One region of the Chryseobacterium sp. RU33C genome, then DNA from elsewhere that is predicted to be linked to it. Evidence: riboswitches for the same ligand, from Rfam matches in the RefSeq annotation. Region 1 holds a riboswitch; each other region holds the start of a gene.
What was found. A riboswitch is a leader RNA that binds a small molecule or an ion and turns the genes downstream of it on or off. The one in region 1 is predicted to bind cobalamin.

Region 1 (4,291 bases):
AGGCTGTATCCAAAATTTTAATACCTTTAACCATCAAATCCTTAAAATTTTATAATATTCTCATGCAGACAAAACCATTCAATTTTATTGCAACCATACTTTTTCTGGTAGTAAGTGTGACTGTATTTTCACAAAAAACAGCCGCTTTGGGTTCTTTATTGGATAGAAATTCAGAATTTATATTCCCGCAAGCTCCTGATAAAATCTCAAAAGCGTTGAACGTAAAAGCCATCTTTTATGAAGATGCCAATGAAGAAAAATATGCCAAATGGCCCATTAAAACAGGGCTGGAACTTTATTGCAGCTTGGGAAAAGATAATACTGTGAATGAGATGTTTTTTGTTGCTTCAGATAATAAACCTGTAATTGTTGAGGGACTTCCTTTTGGTCTTGTTCTGAATAAAAGTACATTACAGGACAGTAAAACGAAGTTCAGTAAGTACAATGCCAAAACACAGAAATTAGCAGCAGACAGTGAATTTCCAGATGGATCAAAACTGGTTTTTAAAAAAGGAAAACATTATGCAACATTATTTTTCGACAGCAAAAACCTTTTAAAATCATTAGGACTTACAGAAGAAATGATTGATCCGGCAGCTAATTAACCTAAGGGAGGCTTCAAAACAATATAAGACCTGTCATTATCTGGCGGTGTTTTATTCTTATAATGAAGCCCTAATATAAATTTAATTATATTGTTAATCCATAGTTGTTTTTTACCTCAGCCATCACAAAAGTACTGTGAGTGCTGCCTATAGAATCTACAGATCCCAGCTTGTTAAATACAAAATCCTGATAATGTTTCATATCTCTTACCTGAACTTTCAGAAGGAAATCAAAATCTCCGGAAATATTGTAACATTCGGCAACTTCTTCAATTTCTAAAATTTCTTTTACAAAATCATAGCCTACAGACCGGTCGTGAATTTTGAGCTTGATCTGGCAGAAAACCGTAAATCCGCGGTTCAGTTTTTCAGCATCGAGAATGGCTGCATACCTTTTGACAAAACCTTCCTGTTCAAGCCTTTTTACCCTTTCAAAAACCGGAGAGGTAGAAAGGTTCACTTCTTTTGCAAGTTCCTTAACGGTCAATTTTGCATTTTTCTGGAGCAGCCTGAGCAGCTGTAAATCCTTATTATCGAGTTGTTCCACAGAATATTATTCTTTTAAATGATTAAAACAGTCAAATCTACAGAATTATATGCTTTTAATTTTATTTTTAAAAGTTTAATTTGCTTAATTATTTATTGTTAATTGTATTTTTATTCGGTATTCCTAATTTTACACAAAATTAAAAACTTTTACTGATAATCTTTGTTAGAGGTAAAAGTACAGTTCTTTGCAGATACTTCATCAAACAGGAAAGGTTTTACTTAAGGTAGATTAATAGGGAATCGTGTGCAAATCACGAGCTGTCGCGCAACTGTAAGTAACATGCCAAAAGTTTCTGTCCTTGCATATCCACTGCCAAAAACGGGAAGGATGACGGAAACTGTTACAAGTCAGGAGACCTGCCTTTACTGAATTGACAATGCTTTCGCGGGCTGAAGCTTTTGGGTCATACAGATGATATATCAGATATGTATTTTATCTCAATTGGAAATGCATTGCCTGCTATATCATTATTTCCTGAAATTTCCTCCGCAAAAACATAACGAAGCATTTTAAAGGACTTTCACAATAAGTTTAATTAAAAAGTTTAAAAAAATGCAAACTCACATCCTTGGCTATCCGCGTATTGGTAGCAAAAGAGAACTCAAAAAAGCCTGCGAGCAGTATTGGTCAGGTAAAATCCTTCTGGAAGAGCTTCTGAACACCGGAAGAACTATCTGTACCCAAAACTGGAATATCCAGAAAGAAGCCGGAATAGACCTTATCCCGTGTAATGATTTTTCATACTATGATCAGGTATTGGATATGAGCCTTGTAGTAGGAGCAATTCCAACACGGTATCATGAAGTAGTGCTTAAAAAAAACAATACTGAGCTTGATCTTTATTTTGCCATGGCAAGAGGATATCAGAAAGACGGACTGGACATCACCGCAATGGAAATGACCAAGTGGTTCGATACCAATTATCACTATATCGTTCCGGAATTTTATAATAACCAACAGTTTAAGCTGAATTCAGATAAAATTTTCAATGAATTTGCAGGAGCAAAACAAGCGGGAATCAATGCAAAACCGGTGATTATCGGACTGGTTTCTTATCTGTTATTGGGAAAAGAAAAAGAAGAAGGATTTGATAAACTGGATCTGGCGAAAAATCTTCTTCCGGTCTATACGGAGATTTTAACCAAACTTCAGGATCAGGGTGCGGAATGGATTCAGTTTGATGAACCTTTTTTAGCCTTGGATTTAACAGAAAAAGCCAAAGAAACTTACCTTTTTGTGTATGCCGAAATCAGAAAACGATTCCCAAAACTGAAATTTATTGTAGCCACTTATTTCGACGGATTAAAAGATAATGCATCACTTGCCGTTTCACTTCCTGTGAATACATTGCATGTTGATCTGGTGAGAAATCCTGAACAACTGGATGATATTCTGAATAGTATTCCGGAAAATTTAAGCCTTTCATTAGGGGTAATTGATGGCCGGAATATCTGGAAAAATGATTATGAAAAGTCGCTGTCTTTCATTACAAAAGCTGTTGAAAAATTAGGATCTGAAAGGATTTTGATCGCTCCATCATGTTCATTGCTTCATTCACCTTGTGATCTGGATTTTGAAACCCATCTTAACCCGGAAATTAAAAGCTGGCTGGCTTTTGCTAAACAAAAAGTAAAAGAAGTCGTAACACTTAAAGAACTTGCTTCCGGAACAGAAAATGAACAGATTCTTAAAGCATTTGAAGAAAATAAAAAAGCAATTGAAAGCAGAAGAACTTCTTCTCTTATTCATAATCACCAGGTAAAGCAAAGAGCAAATGCTGTTTCTGAAAAAGATGCTCAGAGAATAAACCCTTTCAAAATCCGTAAAAAAAAGCAGCAGGAAGTATTGCAGCTTCCTTTATTCCCAACCACTACAATAGGGTCATTCCCGCAAACCACAGAGGTAAGAAGCTGGAGAGCGAAATTCAAAAAAGGGGAACTGACCGCAGAACAGTATGATACTTTACTGAAAGAGGAAACTCAGAGAACAATCTGCTGGCAGGAAGAAATTGGTATCGATGTACTGGTTCACGGAGAATTTGAGCGTAACGACATGGTAGAATACTTCGGAGAACAGTTGGAAGGATTTGTATTCACCAAAAACGGATGGGTACAAAGCTACGGAAGCCGCTGTGTAAAACCTCCGGTGATCTTCGGTGACGTTTCCCGCCCGGCTCCGATGACGGTTTATTGGTCCCAATATGCCCAATCCCAGACTGAAAAATGGGTGAAAGGAATGTTGACAGGCCCGGTTACCATTTTGCAGTGGTCTTTTGTCCGTGATGACCAGCCCCGCTCAGAAACATGTAAGCAGATTGCTTTGGCTATTCGTGACGAGGTGGTAGATCTGGAAAAAGCAGGAATCAGAATTATTCAGATTGATGAGCCTGCCATAAGAGAAGGTCTTCCATTAAGAAAAACCGACTGGCAGGACTATCTGAAATGGGCTGTAGAAGCTTTCAGAATTTCAGCAAGCGGAGTGGAAGATGCTACCCAGATCCATACGCATATGTGCTATTCAGAATTCAATGATATTATTGAAAATATTGCCGATATGGATGCCGACGTGATTACGATAGAGTGTTCCCGCTCTCAGATGGAACTGCTGAACGCTTTTGCAGACTTTAAATATCCGAATGAAATTGGTCCGGGAGTATATGACATCCATTCACCAAGAGTACCATCGAAAGAAGAAATGATTGAACTGCTGAGAAAAGCTCAGAATGTAATTCCTGCCAATCAGCTTTGGGTAAATCCGGACTGCGGACTGAAGACCAGACACTGGGACGAAACTGAAAAAGCTTTAATAGCAATGGTTGCCGCCGCTAAAGAAGCCTCAGTAGAATATGCGGTCTAGAAAAATTTAAAATAATTAGATTCAATAATTCAGATCGTGCTATGAAAATCATAACACGATCTGTTATTTTGAATAATTAAAGTATAGTTAAGAACCATTCTGACTTAAAATTTAAGCAAACTGTCTTCATAATCTTAACATCTTAATAGTTAAAAAAAGTTGGAACGTCTTCATTTTTAAAAGTTATATTTTACAAATGCCCCGATATTTTTCAGGGTCTTTTTTCCGTTATTAAACTGATCAAAGTTGGAAGCAAGTCCGTACATCATTTTATCCTGTT
Region 2 (4,291 bases), on a different contig from region 1:
AATTATCTTCGGGATTGAACATGGTAATACACAGTTTATAAGATATGATCATACCATTTTGAAAACCATTTCCGATAGAAAAAACAGAATTGCTTACTTACCACAGGATCTCTTTTTACCCAAGTATGTAAAAATCAAAAACCTGATTCCTCTTTTTTGCAATCAAAAGAATACTGAACTACTTTTTACTTCAGAATTCATACAGCCTTTCCTCCATGAAAAACCTAAAAACCTTTCTAAAGGTGAACAGAGAATTATTGAAACCCTGATGATTATTTATTCTGAAGCCCATTTTATTTTACTGGACGAGCCATTCCATAGTCTTTCTCCAAAGGTTACTGAAGAATTAAAGAAAAATATACTGCGGGAGTCAGCACATAAAGGTTTCATTATTTCTGATCATAATTTTAAAGATGTTCTGGATATTTCTGAACGTATATTTCTGCTTTCAGACGGTCATCTGAAACAAATACAAGATTTAAGTGAACTGCAGCGGTATAATTATCTTCCGAAAAGCATTTAATTTATATATTTGGAAGATCAAAAAAATTTCATGATGACTTTCATAAACAAAGCATTCTATTTATCCGCTATCAGTATCTTATCTATAACCTTTGTAAAGGCACAGACAAAAGTTCCTTTTGGAGTGGTAAAAGCTGAGGAAGGATATGCTAACGTACGTGTACATAAAGACGATTACCGAAAAATTGTAGACAAGATCCGTATGCGCAAAGGAGATGTATTTGTTTATGTAAAACCGGCTCCGGGAGAAACAGAATGGATCTGGATCAAATATCCGGAAAAACAGGATGACGATAAGCCTTTTGTACGGTATGAAACTCTTGATAAAGAAGGTATGGTGAATAAAGGGCGTATTGCATATGTGGACCAGCTTCCCGCCTATACTCCATCTAAATCTAAAAATGGAAGATCCCTTATTTTCACCGACAATTCGGATTCTAAAATCCCTACTGCCCAAAGAAGCAAAGTGGTGATTGATATTTATCCTTCCAATGCAGGATACCGTAAAAAGGAAAAAGATGCGGATGGAAAGATTCTTACCATTGATAAAGTAAAACCGTGGGGAATTGGAAATGACCTTCCTGAAGGAATGACCGAAATCAAATCCATCAGAGTGCAGCAGCCCGGAAGAGGATCTGTTTTTGTAAGAGAAGCTATCAAAAATATGTTCCAGCCTACCATGGATTTTGAGAACGTAGGAGTAACATCTCTTGACAATGATAATATTTTTCTTTATATGATCAATGGTTCAGGAGAAAACAGATATACTACCCTGTGGACAATTAAGAAAGGAAGAGTAATCAGCCAGATTATTTATCATAATCCGGAATAAATTCATTATTTTTGCATTCGAAAAGTTTTTACGCTTATTCATCACAGAAATTGGTTCTGCATCACTGCAGATTAAAAGGGAACCGTGTGAAAATCACGGACTGTCGCGCAACTGTAAGTAACTGAAGTCTTTATCAAAGATCCACTGTGCGAGGCATGGGAAGGAGATAAATGATGTTACAAGTCAGGAGACCTGCCTTTTTCTTAAACATGTAACTTTCGCGATTTGAAGTTGTATTGATCTGATGGATTGTTTCAGGAATTCTGTAAGTTCCTGTCATTATTCTGTTGTTTCCAATCATTTCTTATCGCTTTAATTAATAATGATATATGACTACAGAAGAAAGAATTGAAGCATCCGAAACCAGAATCTTTAAAGCGGTTTTCCCTAACACTACCAATCATTATGATACTCTTTTCGGGGGTACAGCAATGCAGCTGATGGATGAAGTAGCTTTTATCACAGCAACCCGTTTTGCCAGAAAAAGAGTGGTAACCGTAAGCAGTGATAAGATTGATTTTAAAAAACCTATTCCTGCCGGAACCATTGTGGAACTGATCGGGAAAGTTTCATACGTGGGAAAAACCAGTATGAAAGTGAATGTTGAAATTTACACTGAACAGATGTATTCCTATGAAAGAGAAAAAGCTATTGTAGGTGATTTTACTTTTGTAGCCATCGATGAATTCAAAAAACCAATTCAAATACTATAAATAAATTTCGGGCGGCCAAAGGCCGCCCGAAATTTTTCCATTCAAAACAATCTATTTACGTATTGACGATAATGATTGGAATTCATTCAGGTTTTCTTTAATTTAGGCCTCAGGAAATTTTTTACCCTTTTCCTAAAACTATAGAAGAACTAATATTACATGAAAAAAATTATTTTAATCATTACACTCATCCTTTCAGTATCACTAACAGCACAAAAAGACGTCAAAATTGAACTCCCGGAAAGTTATGAATTGGGAAATATCATTTTAGCACTCACAGAATACGGTAAAACAGATCCATATGACGTTCAGAAAATCCCTCCGTATTATGATGAAATCATGTCTTATTTTGAGCCTGTAAAAGATCATCCCCTATTAAAAAAAGTAAACTATTCCAGAAAAGACTGGAAAAAATTCTTAGGTTTTCGAACCGATTTCTATGCATTTTCTTTTGATGAAAGTGGTTTACTTAAAAGAGATTTCCCATTCAATTCATTTGGTCCCAAAGAAGTAGATGAAAACCTGGAACTAATTAATGATTTTGTGAAGAAATCGAATTATAGAACCTTTTATAAAAATCATCAGCAGTTTTATAATACCATCATCTCGAACTACAAAGAGTATTATTACATCAATGACACCTATGCTTTTTTGGATAAAATAGCAGCAAGACCAGCCAATGAAGGAGATAAGAAATATGTTATCGCCATTTCTCCTCTGGTAGGCGGACAGAATTGCCATAGAGACATCAACAGTTCATTAACCGTTGACTTCCCTGATATCGGACAAGATCTTATACTTGGAAATTTAAAAAATAATATTGCCCGAAGACTTCTGGATAATCACACCGTATTTTCAGAAATAGATCATGGTTATGTTAATCCTGTTTCAGATCAGTATTCAAAGGAGATAACGGAAAGCTTCAGTCTGGCGAAATGGGATAAGAAGTCAGGATATCCGGGTATCAGTTCATTCAATGAATATATGACATGGGCTGTTTACGATTTATTTATCAAAGAAAAATTTCCAAAGGAAAAAACAGACAGCCTTTCTGCGATCTATCACAAAGTGAATATCCGACGTGGATTTATTGCACAGAACCTGTTTTCTGAAAAGGTTGCAGAGCTTTATAAAAAGGACAAGAAGCTGGAAAAATTATATGTCCCATTATTAAAATGGACGAAGAAAATAGGAAACAAAATTTCTCAGCCATCCGTTGTGAATGCCAATAACAAAGATTTTGAAAAAGCTGATCTCAACAATATAGTGGTACAATTCACGGAGCCTATGAAAAAAACACAGACTCTTCAACTGAGATTATTCGAATATGTAGATGGAAAAGAAACCGGTAATACAATAATTACCGTGAAAAACCCGGTGTGGTCCAAAGACGGAAAACAGGTGAAATTTAAACTGGAAACTACTTACAGGAATTTTGAAATGAGGTTTTATGTATGGAACAGTATGGCTGGATTTTATTCGCAGCAGGGAGTTTTATTAAACCCTGATAACTATTTATTGCTGGCCTCATAAAAATTCATGAGATATCCATAAAAAAAGACACTGCCCAATCAATAACCGGACAGTGTCTTTTTTTTTATTATTTCAAAACCTTTTCCGTTTCCAGACTTCTGTTTAAAAGAAGTTCAAAAGCCTCTCCCATTTCATCCGATGCTCTGCTAATAGCATTTTCAAGCATATTTCGGATTTGTTTTTCTGTTACTCCTGCTTCCGTCCAGCTCTTTCCTGTAGTATGGGAATTTAAAATAAACGGCATAATCCTGTCGATCCCGCAGGCAAAAATAGCATCCGGTGTTGTCTCTTCTTCAAACTCAAGCCACAGGTTAAAAAATTCTGTACGTAAAGGCTCATCCAGAATTCCAAAGATTTTTTGGGCTGAAGCTTTCTCTCTTTCAAATTTTCCTACCATTGCTTTTTCATCAAAAATAAAAGTATCTCCCGCTTCAATCTCCACAAGATCATGAATGGAAAGCATTCTTATCACCCTTAATAAATCAATATCTGCACGGTTTTTAGCATACGGATAAAGGATCTGGGCAAGAATGATAATCTGCCAGGAATGTTCCGCCGTATTCTCTCTTCGGGAATCATCCGCATTATAATTTCTTCGCTGTACATTTTTAAGTGCATCCACTGCAAGAATAAAATCTATCTCTTTCTGAATTTTCATTTTACTTTTCTCTGTTATATTGTTCTGAAGAGC
Region 3 (4,291 bases), on a different contig from region 1:
GGAAAGAGAAGTGGTATCAATTTCCACTACTTTTCCTTTAGGAGCCTTGGGATTAATGGCTACAGGGCCGGCATAGCTGCTGGCATAAGCTTTCCCATTTTTAAAAGCTAGATATCTGCAGTTCTGCAGAGGAATAGAAGTAATACGTTTCGCCGTTTTGGCATCCAGCACTTCAATTTTATTGGAAACATTGACAACGATATAGAGTTTGCTTCCGTACACTTTAATATCATTTCCTACATCTCCCAGTTCTTTTACCACATTCGGATTGATTTCTGCGTAAATATTCCGGTAATAAGTTCCTTTGGTGTAATCAAAAAAATCCAGGGTACATTTATTACTGCCCATATTCCCTTCATTCAGCATATAGAAGCCCTTTATGGATGTATTTTCTGAGGGAAGTCCTTCTACCACTTCCTGACGGACAATAATATCATCTGTACGGCATGAGGTAAGAAAAGCTAATACAAGAAATAAAAAATAAAATTTTAGTTTTCTCATAGGGTGAAGTTTAGAATAAGTTTAAAGTTTCTTCCGGGCATCGGATAATTGATGACCACATCATAGTATTGATTGAAAATATTATTTATCTCAAGGCTTACTTTGAATTGATGATTGGCCCAGTTGAATTTTTTCCGAACAGACATATCGTGAGTATACCAGGGCTGCACATAATTGTATTGAATATTATCCTGATTCACATCATATCTTTCTCCCACATACATTGTACTGTAATTGAAACTCCAGTCTTTATAATCTGCCATCAGACTGAAAGACCCACTGTGCCATGGCGTGTAAGGTATCTGATTACGGTAAAAGGTATCTTCCGGATCGCTGATATCTCTTGCACTTTGGTACGTATAAGAAAGCAAAGGTCGAAGGGTTACTTTTCCCAGCTGCATTTCAGTCTGTACATTCACATCTGCTCCAATGATTTCAACCAACCCAAGGTTCATCATCAGCCAGCGGAACATGCTTCCGTTTGGAGCGGCTACAATTTTATCCTGTACTTTATTGTAGTAACCGTCTACTTTAGCATAAAAAGTTTTAAAGAAACGGTTGTTATAATTCTTCTGATAAGTAAATCCTACGTCATACTGATTGGTAAATTCCGGTTTCAGGTAAGTATTTCCGATATTGGTATAATAGAGATCATTAAAGGTTGGAAGCCGGAAAATCCTTTTATAGAATGCTCTGAGGGTAAGCTCCGGAATGATCTCCGGCTGATAGCTCATAAATACGGCAGGTGTCCACTCTCTGGCATCTCCCGGTCTTTTGTTTTTTCTTACTTCCTCAAATGTAAAGGTTCCTAAAAGGCTTCCCATAATTTTAAACCTGTTCCACTGATAGGTTGTTGCCAATGCTACCAATGTTGTGTAACGCGTAGGATAAGAAAAGTTATCCAGATTGGCATCCAGATTATTGTACTGAAAATCTCCACTCAGGCTGATATCCCAATTGGGCGTAATAGAATAGATATTGGATGAGGAAAGGTAGAGTTCCCGCTGGATATAGGTATTATCGGTATGAATAATAGACTGCGAACGAACCGTATCCATAAAATGGGTATAATCATAAGCAAATTTTGCTTTCAGCTGGGTTTCAAATTTCGGGAACAGTTTTTTTCTCAGATTGGCCTGTACGAAATAATTTTCATCAGATAGTCTCGCTCCCCTTCCTCCAAAACGGCCATTCACAATAGGTGCCGGCATTCCACGGTCTGAAATATAACCGTAACCACGGATATTCCAGCTTCCGTTATTCAAAGTTCCGTTGAGAGAGGTTTCAAAACGTTTTGCTTTGATGTCTGAATCCTGTCTTTTCGCAATGGTATCATAGGCCTGCTGTCCATCAGGATATTTCTTGGCATATCGAAATCTATAAATTCCGTCACTCTGCATAAATTCTCCACTGAAGCTGGCAGAAACCCTGTCTGAAATCTTCTGTTCCAATCGGAATGAAGGGTTGAAAAGATCAATAGACGCACTTTTAGCTCTTATAACGAGATTGGTTTTCCTATTTCCTTTAAATACAGGTGTTTTAGGCTGTAAATAAATAGATCCTGAAGATCCGAAGTCTTTTGCCGGTTGGAAAATCTCACTTTTCTGTCCGTTATACAATGATATTTCTTCCAGATCATCCAAGGAATATCTTCCCAAATCCACCAGTCCGTTTTGGGCATTACCCAGTTGAATTCCATCATAGAAAACCCCTACATGCTGACTTCCCATACTTCGGATATTAATGGTTTTCAAACCACCTAATCCTCCATAATCTTTGATCTGAACTCCTGAAAAGTACCGCAGTGCATCTGCAACAGAATGACTGTTCAATCTTTCCAGCTGCTCGCCCTGTAAGGTTTGTGCCGGAAGGATTTCTTTAAAATTCTTTTTGTATAGATTGATTCCTTTAATGGTCTCTTCCTGAAGACTGTCTTTTTTCCTGGTTTGAGAAGACAAAAATTGAGATATGATCACCATTATGGTGAAAACAGCTTTATAAATTGCAGAAGTAGTTAGTTTTGCCGCCATTAGCTCATTTAGGGTAATGAAGACGCTAATGGGTATAAGAATACAACGACAAAGCACAGCGGTCACTGCACAGAATCATTGATGTCCTAAGCTTTATTCCACGAAAGCGTCAAACGATTATTTTCTGGCAGGTCTTCTGACTTACTCCATTTTTGAAATCCTTCCCATTAAAAAAACAGTGGATATATTCTTCAAAAACTTTGGTGCGGAGCTTACAGCAGCGGGTCTGTTCCGGATTCTCACCGGATTCCCTTTTAAGAGCTTTTTACGGCTCACCAAATCCCGGCAAAGATAAATAATTATTCCTAATACCCAATTAAAATCATGATTGATAAACAATTAAAGCTCCCGAAGGAGCTTTAACATGGTTTTATGGAGGGTGTTTGCCCTAAATTCCAATATTAAGGAAAATACTGAATCTTGATTTGGCTTCAATATCTCCTCCTGCCAGATGAGTATACATGGGAAGCATAATTTCACTTCCCAGGCTCAGCTTTTTATAAGAAGCTTCAAATCCCAGTTTTCCGTACAAAGCGCTCCCGGCAGTGTTAGGCAATGCTTCATCAAATTGCTTATTCTGGGCATATACTTCTCCCTGAACTCCCGTTTTTACAGAAAAAACAGACTTTTCATTTCCTGCAACCTGATAAAAACCTGTTGCAGCATAATTCCACTGGTTTCCAAAACGGTAATTTTTCTTATTCTCTGTTTTGATTGTATAATCTGTGTTAACCAATACGGCAACTTTATTTTTCTGAAATTTATAATTCAAAGCCGCCTGATAATCCCAGCTTCCGGTTCCCAGCTGAAAACTTGGATTGACACCGGATGTTCCTTTTTCATCAAATTTCCCTAAAGGAATTTTCAAGCCCAAACCTCCGCTCAGATGATGGAAATTATCTTTGGAACTCATCAGCTGGTAAATTCCCATCAGATTAAGATCCCCTATTCCATTGATTTTAATATCTCCCTGCATGGTTTTCTTTTCATGAAAGTGGAATGGCAGACTTGCGTAAACACTCAGTTTCTTAGTCAGTGGAATTTTTCCCCAAAGCTGCAGGGTATTAAAATACTGATCCTGCGTAAGATCTTTTACAAATAAGTTTTCTTTGGCTTTGTAATGCTGGGCAAAGTATTTGATTCCGACAAACTGTGGATTCAGCAAAGATTCAAAGCCGGAAGAGCCGTTTCCTGCCGCACAGCCACAGGCATCACAATCATCATCAAAATTGAATCTGCTAAAGGTTTCCGGGGCAATATATGCACTGTCTCTAATGGTCTTCGCCTGATACTGACTCAACAGGATCAAACTTATGATTACTATAATCTTCTTCATGTTTCTATAAATTATTCTGCAAATTTTGGATTGGATATAAAACTCTTATCTGATAGTGTTTTCAGAAAAGCTATAATATACTGTTTATCCTGACCCGTCATGGGAATACCAGTATGCCCATTCTGTTTTAAAAGAGGATCAAGATTTGGATGATTTTCAACATTGTCTGAATAGAAATTAAGTACCGCCTCTAAGCTGTAAAATCTTCCGTCATGCATATAAGGTGCGGTATATTCTACATTTCTTAAGCTGGGAACTCTGAATTTCATGTTGTCATTCCAATCTAAAGTAACCCTGTATCTTCCTCTGTCATCGAACTGGGCGTTATAATACATTCCTGTATTTCGGTAGCTCTCATCGGTAAATAATTCTCCTGAATGACATGATGCACATTTATTCTGGAAAAGGGACATTCCCTGTGTTT

Region 2: another riboswitch for cobalamin. It lies ahead of BW946_RS17700 (acyl-CoA thioesterase); the one in region 1 lies ahead of metE (5-methyltetrahydropteroyltriglutamate--homocysteine S-methyltransferase).
Region 3: another riboswitch for cobalamin. It lies ahead of BW946_RS09320 (TonB-dependent receptor plug domain-containing protein); the one in region 1 lies ahead of metE (5-methyltetrahydropteroyltriglutamate--homocysteine S-methyltransferase).

The regions. Positions count from the first base shown of each region.
Region 1 covers NZ_FTMT01000001.1:294,627-298,917, forward strand. The annotation lists gene BW946_RS01285 (hypothetical protein) at 63-605, shown strand; gene BW946_RS01290 (Lrp/AsnC family transcriptional regulator) at 691-1,152, opposite strand; cobalamin riboswitch at 1,348-1,534, shown strand; gene metE (5-methyltetrahydropteroyltriglutamate--homocysteine S-methyltransferase) at 1,708-4,011, shown strand; gene BW946_RS01300 (hypothetical protein) at 4,188-4,291, opposite strand, start outside.
Region 2 covers NZ_FTMT01000023.1:46,970-51,260, forward strand. The annotation lists gene BW946_RS17690 (ATP-binding cassette domain-containing protein) at 1-523, shown strand, start outside; gene BW946_RS17695 (hypothetical protein) at 554-1,354, shown strand; cobalamin riboswitch at 1,389-1,569, shown strand; gene BW946_RS17700 (acyl-CoA thioesterase) at 1,684-2,067, shown strand; gene BW946_RS17705 (DUF4932 domain-containing protein) at 2,227-3,600, shown strand; gene BW946_RS17710 (HD domain-containing protein) at 3,668-4,258, opposite strand.
Region 3 covers NZ_FTMT01000009.1:6,498-10,788, forward strand. The annotation lists gene BW946_RS09315 (YncE family protein) at 1-501, opposite strand, end outside; gene BW946_RS09320 (TonB-dependent receptor plug domain-containing protein) at 498-2,531, opposite strand; cobalamin riboswitch at 2,640-2,826, opposite strand; gene BW946_RS09325 (transporter) at 2,920-3,867, opposite strand; gene BW946_RS09330 (cytochrome-c peroxidase) at 3,879-4,291, opposite strand, start outside.